3 regions of the Anoxybacillus sp. MB8 genome follow, and region 1 is predicted to be linked to each of the others. Evidence: predicted binding sites of a transcription regulator. Region 1 holds the regulator's gene; each other region holds the start of a gene.

Region 1 (2,277 bases):
TCTTTGGTGTAAATGGCTCGGGCATGCACTGCAACTTATCGCTCTTTAAAAACGGTGAAAATGCCTTTTTTGATCCGAATGGTCAATTGCAACTCAGCGAAACAGCATTGCAGTTTATTGCGGGTGTGTTAAAGCATGCTCCAAACTTTACAGCAGTAACAAACCCAACAGTAAACTCATATAAGCGTCTCGTTCCGGGCTATGAAGCACCTTGTTACGTTGCATGGTCAGCACGCAACCGTAGCCCATTGATTCGTATCCCGGCATCACGCGGCATGAGCACTCGTATTGAAGTGCGTAGTGTAGACCCAGCAGCAAATCCATATTTAGCGATGGCTGTATTGTTGGCTGCGGGATTAGACGGCATTAAAAATAAATTGACACCGCCAGCACCGGTTGACCGAAACATTTATGTGATGACAAAAGAGGAGCGTTTAGAAGAAGGAATTGTTGATTTGCCAGCAACATTGGCAGAAGCGCTACAAAACTTAAAATCGGATGAAGTAATCGTCAACGCGCTCGGCAAACATTTATTCGAACATTTTGTTGAAGCGAAAGAAATTGAATGGGATATGTTCCGCACGGCAGTACATCCATGGGAACGCGAACAATATATGAGCCTTTACTAAAAAAGCTAACGGTTTTTTCCGTTAGCTTTTTTAATGAATTGAGCGATATACACCAATTACTTTTCCTAAAATCATCGCATTCGAAACAATGATCGGTTCCATAGATGAATTTTCAGGTTGCAAGCGAATGTGATCCTTCTCCTTAAAGAAGCGTTTGACGGTTGCTTCGTTTTCTTCTGTCATCGCTACAACGATATCTCCGTTATTAGCCGTTTGTTGTTGACGGACGATCACGTAGTCTCCGTCTAAAATACCAGCCTCAATCATACTTTCTCCGACAATTTGTAACATAAATACTTGATCATCTGGTGAGACGAATCGTTCTGGAAGAGGGAAATATTCTTCAATGTTTTCGATTGCGGTAATCGGTTGTCCAGCTGTAACTTTTCCGACGATTGGAACGTTGATGACATTTGTTTTTGGGATGGATTCGTACTCGTCCAAAATTTCAATGGCGCGTGGTTTTGTTGGATCGCGTCGAATGAAGCCTTTGCTTTCTAAACGAGCTAGATGACCGTGAACGGTTGAACTTGATGCTAAACCGACTGCTTCTCCAATTTCCCTCACTGATGGTGGATACCCTTTTGTGCGTACTTCTTGTTTAATGAAATCTAATATTTGTTGTTGTCGTTTTGATAATTTCGCCATTCTTATACACCTCTTCCCTTTCATCTTTGTCCATATTATAACATAATTTTCGATTTGAATACAAACATAAGTTCGAAAACATAGTTGACACGAACAAAAGTTCTCGTTATTATAAAAACAAACAAATGTTCTGTTTTTAGGGGGTAGAAGGTATGGGGAAAATACATTATGTCGTGATGTTTTTATTTAGTGTATTGTTTGTTTGGGCGTTTTTGCACGTCACACAATCGGTTGATAAACAAAAATATGTTGAGATTACTGTGTCAGCTGGTGATACGTTATGGGAGCTTGCGGACAAATACAAACATGAACATCAATTGTCGCATGAACAATTCATTCAATGGGTGATGTCAGTAAACAACCGTTCAGACGAACGATTAATCATTGGTGAGAAAATTGTCATTCCTGTGTTAAAATCAAATAGCGAAAGTCGGCTTGTTGCGAATAGACCGTAAAGAAAGGGATGACGAATGAACGCCATTATTTATTGTCGTGTAAGTACAACGAAAGAGACGCAAGAAACATCATTACAAAGGCAAAAAGAAGAGCTCGAAAAGCTTGCAGCGGAATATGAAATGAATGTTGTCAAAATTATTCAAGAGCAGGCAAGCGGTTATGACATCGAACGAGAAGGAATTATGGAGTTGCTTGATACGATCAAGCAACATCACATTGATGTCGTCCTCGTACAAGATGAGACAAGACTTGGACGTGGGAATGCAAAAATCGCCCTTCTTCGTTGTTTGCAAAAAGAAGACATTCGGGTGTATACGGTGAGTCATCGAGGAGAACTTCAGCTGTCAGAAGCGGATTCGATGGTGTTAGAAATCATTAGCATTGTAGAAGAGTATCAAAGAAAAATACATAATTTAAAAATTAAACGTGGGATGCAGCGAGCTGTTCAAAACGGCTATCGACCAGAAAACAATTTGCGCAATGTAGGCGAACATGCTGGACGCGATCGAAAAGATGTACCAATTGAAGACATTATTCGGTTGCG
Region 2 (2,277 bases), on a different contig from region 1:
AAGCACGACGACCACGTTGCATGCGTTTTGTGATTGTTTTTAGTTCCTCGCGAGCAACAAGCGACTTAATGCCGAAAACAAGTTCCCACGTTTCGCTTTCTGGGTCATACACCTCTGTTGGTGTGATAATTTTTGTACCAGAGTAGCGGAATGCGCGGTCTAAAATCCCTTGATCGAGCATATCACCGCGGCCAAGACGGTCAATGTCCATGACCAGCACAGCATCGGCAACGCCCGATTCGACTTCCCGAAGCAACTTTTGAATTTCCGGTCGCTCAGCAATCGACTCCCCAGAAACGACTTCTTCGAAAATATCGATGATGTTGTGTTTTTCTCTCTTTACAACAGCAAGTAGGGTGTCACGATGGCGTTGTAGCGTGTCATATGATGCGCCTGATTCGGCTGCCTTTTTCTCTTCCTCGATATCTTTACGGCTTTTTCTGAGGTAAATAAAGACATCGAGATTCGTCGGTCTGTACATAAAAATCACCTCTACACTATTGTAAAACCAACCGTACACATATACAAATACATCATGTATGTTATTGATAAACGAATATGCGATTTTGAATTTGTGTTAAACGTTCTTCGCATAACTTTGGTGTCACCTTAAAAACGTGAGCCATCTGCTCAATTATGTATCGTTCATTCCAGTCGATGAAATCAAGCATATGATATGGAATGGCTGCGTATTTCGTGAAAAGCTTCGCATCACGTTCTTGCAGTTCTCGGAACGCCTCTGGCATCATGCTCTGCACGCCGACATGGCGGAGAATATGGCAAAGCTCGTGAAAGAAAGCTTCGCGCTTCTCTTCTTCTGACAATCGGGAATCGACAACGATGCAGCGGAATCGCCCGAAAACTTGATGTGTAGACGGAAACGGCTTTTCACGTAAGAAAATATTCATCCGTCGTGCTATGTATTCAATATCAATGTGTGAAGGATGGAAGATACCGAGTCTTTTATAAAAATTCGTTACCCAGTCCTCAAGTGCGGTTGTGTAGTAATGACATAATTGCATAAAATCCCCTCCCTAAGGAGATTATACGAACAAATGTTTGTATTGGCAAGAAAAAGAAAAAGCCCTAGTGAGAAGGGCTTTGTTTCTGTCTATCTACATTTCCGTGATTTTGAGTTCTAAGAATTAGACAAATTAATATTAATTTTTTTAATTGCTTGTTCTGCTAGAAATTTACCATAATTCTCGGGATTGGAGATAATTTTTCTCATACTTTTTTCTTTTGTCGTTTTGGGAAAATATTTTTTTTCGAGTCTACTCTTTAATAATTTGTTCATTTTTATCACCCCTCATATATTTTTGGAAAAAGTGATGATTGAGCTCCGCGTTAAAATAGTGTTTTCTTCTAATCCAGATAAATCCATCACCTTTGGTAATAACAGCGACATCAACTGGACCACCAACAGTTTCTAGACTGGATGAAACCCGTCGCTTAAAAGACGTCAGATTCACAAGCGCTTCAGCCATTTCAGCTAGTTCATTTTTATGAAGATTTGCCACAATTGCAATTACGGGATCAATATTGTTTTCTTTTTTATATTCTCTAACAATGTTTATATATCCTTCAAACAAATTATTACTAATTTCCTTCATTTGATCAAGGATATCATTATACAATTCGCTATCTGTTAATGACAAGGCATTGAAAATTGCATCAAGATATTTTTTGGGTAGATTTTTTAGCAAATCATGTATGTATGCATTTGAGAACATCTCGATTTCTGGATCTATACCACCTATAAAAGTATGTACCATTTCAGACTGAGCAAACGGTAGTATAGCTGCACCAAAAGAATCTTCACCTATTGTAGCTACCTGATTTTGCTTGTATTTTAACTTGTTGTTTACTTTCCCATCGATGATATAAGAATAAAGAGAAGGAAATATCTCGCTTTGTCCAAAACCAGCAATGACTATTCCACTTTGATTATCTGAAAAGTCTTTAAGTAACCTAAATATACATACATCTACTAATTTTTTTATAACATCTTGTGTTAAATGTATGTCTTCGAATATTTCCGCAATGATGCTTTCTAACTTCAATACGTATATATCCTTTAAATCAGCGTAATCTTGATCGTTGAAATTATTAATGTAATCCTGTTTTGAAAGGCGATCCAATTCTTCTTCAATTAATGACTCGGTTATTGAGGCTAGATACATTTCGACATCTGGTTGATCAATTTCTTCATCCGAATATTGTATTCTTTGGGATAACTTGTCAAATATTTCGTCTTTAATGTCTCTAATGGACATC
Region 3 (2,277 bases), on a different contig from region 1:
AGTGGCGTGCCCTGATTCGCTCGCGCAGCTGGTTTGCGCTCATTTTTTCGCTTGTGACGGTTGGGATTGGGGTCGTTCTTCCGAATGATACGCTCGTTTTTTGGACAATCGTCACGATCGTATGCAGTTTGTTTATGCAGCTTCGGTTATTATCGGCTGCGTATGTCGGGAGTATCGTCATATTTACCGTTAGTTTTTTTGCGCAAACAGAGTGGACGCAGCCGTTTTTTACGCGTTTTTTCCCACATATGACAGAAACGAATGTGACAGCTGTCGCGTTTCTCATCGGGTTGCTTTTGTTTATCGAAATGTGGCTCGTTCATCGGGAAGGAGCAGAGCTAAGTTCTCCTCGTCTTGTGACGAGTAAGCGAGGGCTTGTGATCGGGGAGCAGTTCGTTCAGCGGCTCTGGCTTGTTCCGTTGTTCATCCCTGTGCCGGGGGATGGCGTGCAATCGTTTGCGGCGTGGTGGCCAATCATTTCTAGTGGCGATACGTATTCGTTCGTGCTCGTTCCGTTTTTGCTTGGTTTTTCACAACGCGTGCAAACGGGGCTACCTGTCCATTTAGCGAAATGGACGGCCAAGCGCATCGGTTTGTTAGCGGGTGTCGTCAGTTTATTGGCGATTGCTAGCTATTGGATAAAGCCGCTCGCAATTGTCGCTGCTGTAGTGGCTATTTTATGGAGAGAATGGATTGCTTTATCAGCGAAGTTATATGAACAAAAATGTCCGCCATATTTTACGAAGCGGGCGACGGGGCTTGTCATTTTAGGGGTGTTGCCGAACACGCCAGCAGATAAAATGGCTCTTTCCGTTGGAGAAGTCATCGTGAAGGTGAATGGAGCACCAGTGGCGACGGAAGATGAATTTTACGCGGCGTTGCAACAAAATCGAGCGTTTTGTAAGCTAGAAGTACTAAACGAGAACGGGGAAGTTCGTTTTGCGCAAACCGCTTTATTTGAAGGGGAGCATCACGAACTCGGACTGTTATTCGTAAGAGATGAGGGGTAAACATGTGGTTTGTGTTAGCATTAATTGTGCCGGCGTTGTTAGTCATTTTTTTTACGCGGGTGACGTATAACCATTATGTCGGGACATTGCTGACTGTCGCTCTGTTAGTGGCGTCATACGTGAAAGGATATACGGATCAGTTGTATGAAATTGTGGCAGATTTGGCGTCGCTTATTGTCGGATTTTTATATGCAAAACAAATGGTCGAGAAACAAAAACGGTCGTAAACCTGTCCAAAAGGGCAGGTTTTTTCATAGAATATTTGTTCGTATTTTTCGCTTTTCGTTTCATTTGTATGGTACAATATCAAGTAGAAATGAAGTGGAGGGACGAATGTGAGCGCATTTCAATTAGTATCCGCTTATGAGCCGCGCGGCGATCAGCCGAAAGCGATTGCGAAGCTTGTCGAAGGGATTCAGCAAGGGAAAAAGCATCAAACGTTGCTTGGGGCAACAGGAACAGGAAAAACGTTTACGATTTCAAACGTCATTCAACAAGTAAATAAACCGACGTTAGTCATCGCTCATAATAAAACGTTAGCGGGTCAGTTATATAGCGAGTTTAAACAATTTTTCCCGAACAATGCTGTTGAATATTTTGTTAGCTATTACGATTATTATCAGCCGGAAGCGTACGTGCCGCAAACGGATACGTACATTGAAAAAGATGCGAGTATTAACGATGAAATTGATAAATTGCGCCATTCCGCGACGTCTGCGTTATTTGAGCGGCGCGACGTCATTATTATCGCCAGCGTTTCATGCATTTACGGCTTAGGTTCACCGGAAGAATATCGTGAGCTTGTTGTTTCGCTTCGCGTCGGTATGGAGATGGAGCGCGACCATTTGCTTCGTCGCCTTGTCGACATTCAATACGAACGAAACGATATTGATTTTCGTCGTGGGACGTTTCGGGTGCGCGGAGATGTCGTTGAAATTTTTCCAGCTTCTCGCGATGAGCATTGTATTCGTATTGAATTTTTCGGTGATGAAATTGAGCGTATTCGCGAAGTAGATGCATTGACGGGACATGTGATGGCGGAACGAGAACATGTGGCCATTTTTCCAGCCTCTCACTTCGTCACGCGTGAAGAAAAAATGAAACTGGCGATTGAAAATATTGAAAAAGAACTTGAAGAGCGGCTTTGTGAGCTGCGCGAGCAAGGAAAATTGCTTGAAGCGCAACGGTTAGAACAGCGGACGCGCTACGATATTGAAATGATGAAAGAAATGGGCTTTTGTTCAGGGATTGAAAACTATTCGCGCCA

Evidence for each region. Region 1 encodes LexA, which represses DNA repair genes until DNA is damaged. Its sites were predicted from a motif close to CGAACATATGTTCG; they were not measured.
Region 2: a site for LexA is predicted at 1,049-1,062, ahead of EKC99_RS06120 (ImmA/IrrE family metallo-endopeptidase). Genes of this name have one in related genera too.
Region 3: a site for LexA is predicted at 1,266-1,279, ahead of uvrB (excinuclease ABC subunit UvrB). Genes of this name have one in related genera too.

Annotation. Positions count from the first base shown of each region.
Region 1 covers NZ_RXXX01000004.1:28,898-31,174, reverse strand. The annotation lists gene glnA (type I glutamate--ammonia ligase) at 1-629, shown strand, start outside; gene lexA (transcriptional repressor LexA) at 660-1,277, opposite strand; gene yneA (cell division suppressor protein YneA) at 1,430-1,732, shown strand; gene EKC99_RS02570 (YneB family resolvase-like protein) at 1,748-2,277, shown strand, end outside.
Region 2 covers NZ_RXXX01000011.1:39,334-41,610, reverse strand. The annotation lists gene EKC99_RS06125 (recombinase family protein) at 1-481, opposite strand, end outside; gene EKC99_RS06120 (ImmA/IrrE family metallo-endopeptidase) at 543-1,022, opposite strand; gene EKC99_RS06115 (hypothetical protein) at 1,275-2,277, opposite strand, start outside.
Region 3 covers NZ_RXXX01000048.1:4,413-6,689, reverse strand. The annotation lists gene EKC99_RS13325 (PDZ domain-containing protein) at 1-1,010, shown strand, start outside; gene EKC99_RS13320 (CsbA family protein) at 1,013-1,237, shown strand; gene uvrB (excinuclease ABC subunit UvrB) at 1,346-2,277, shown strand, end outside.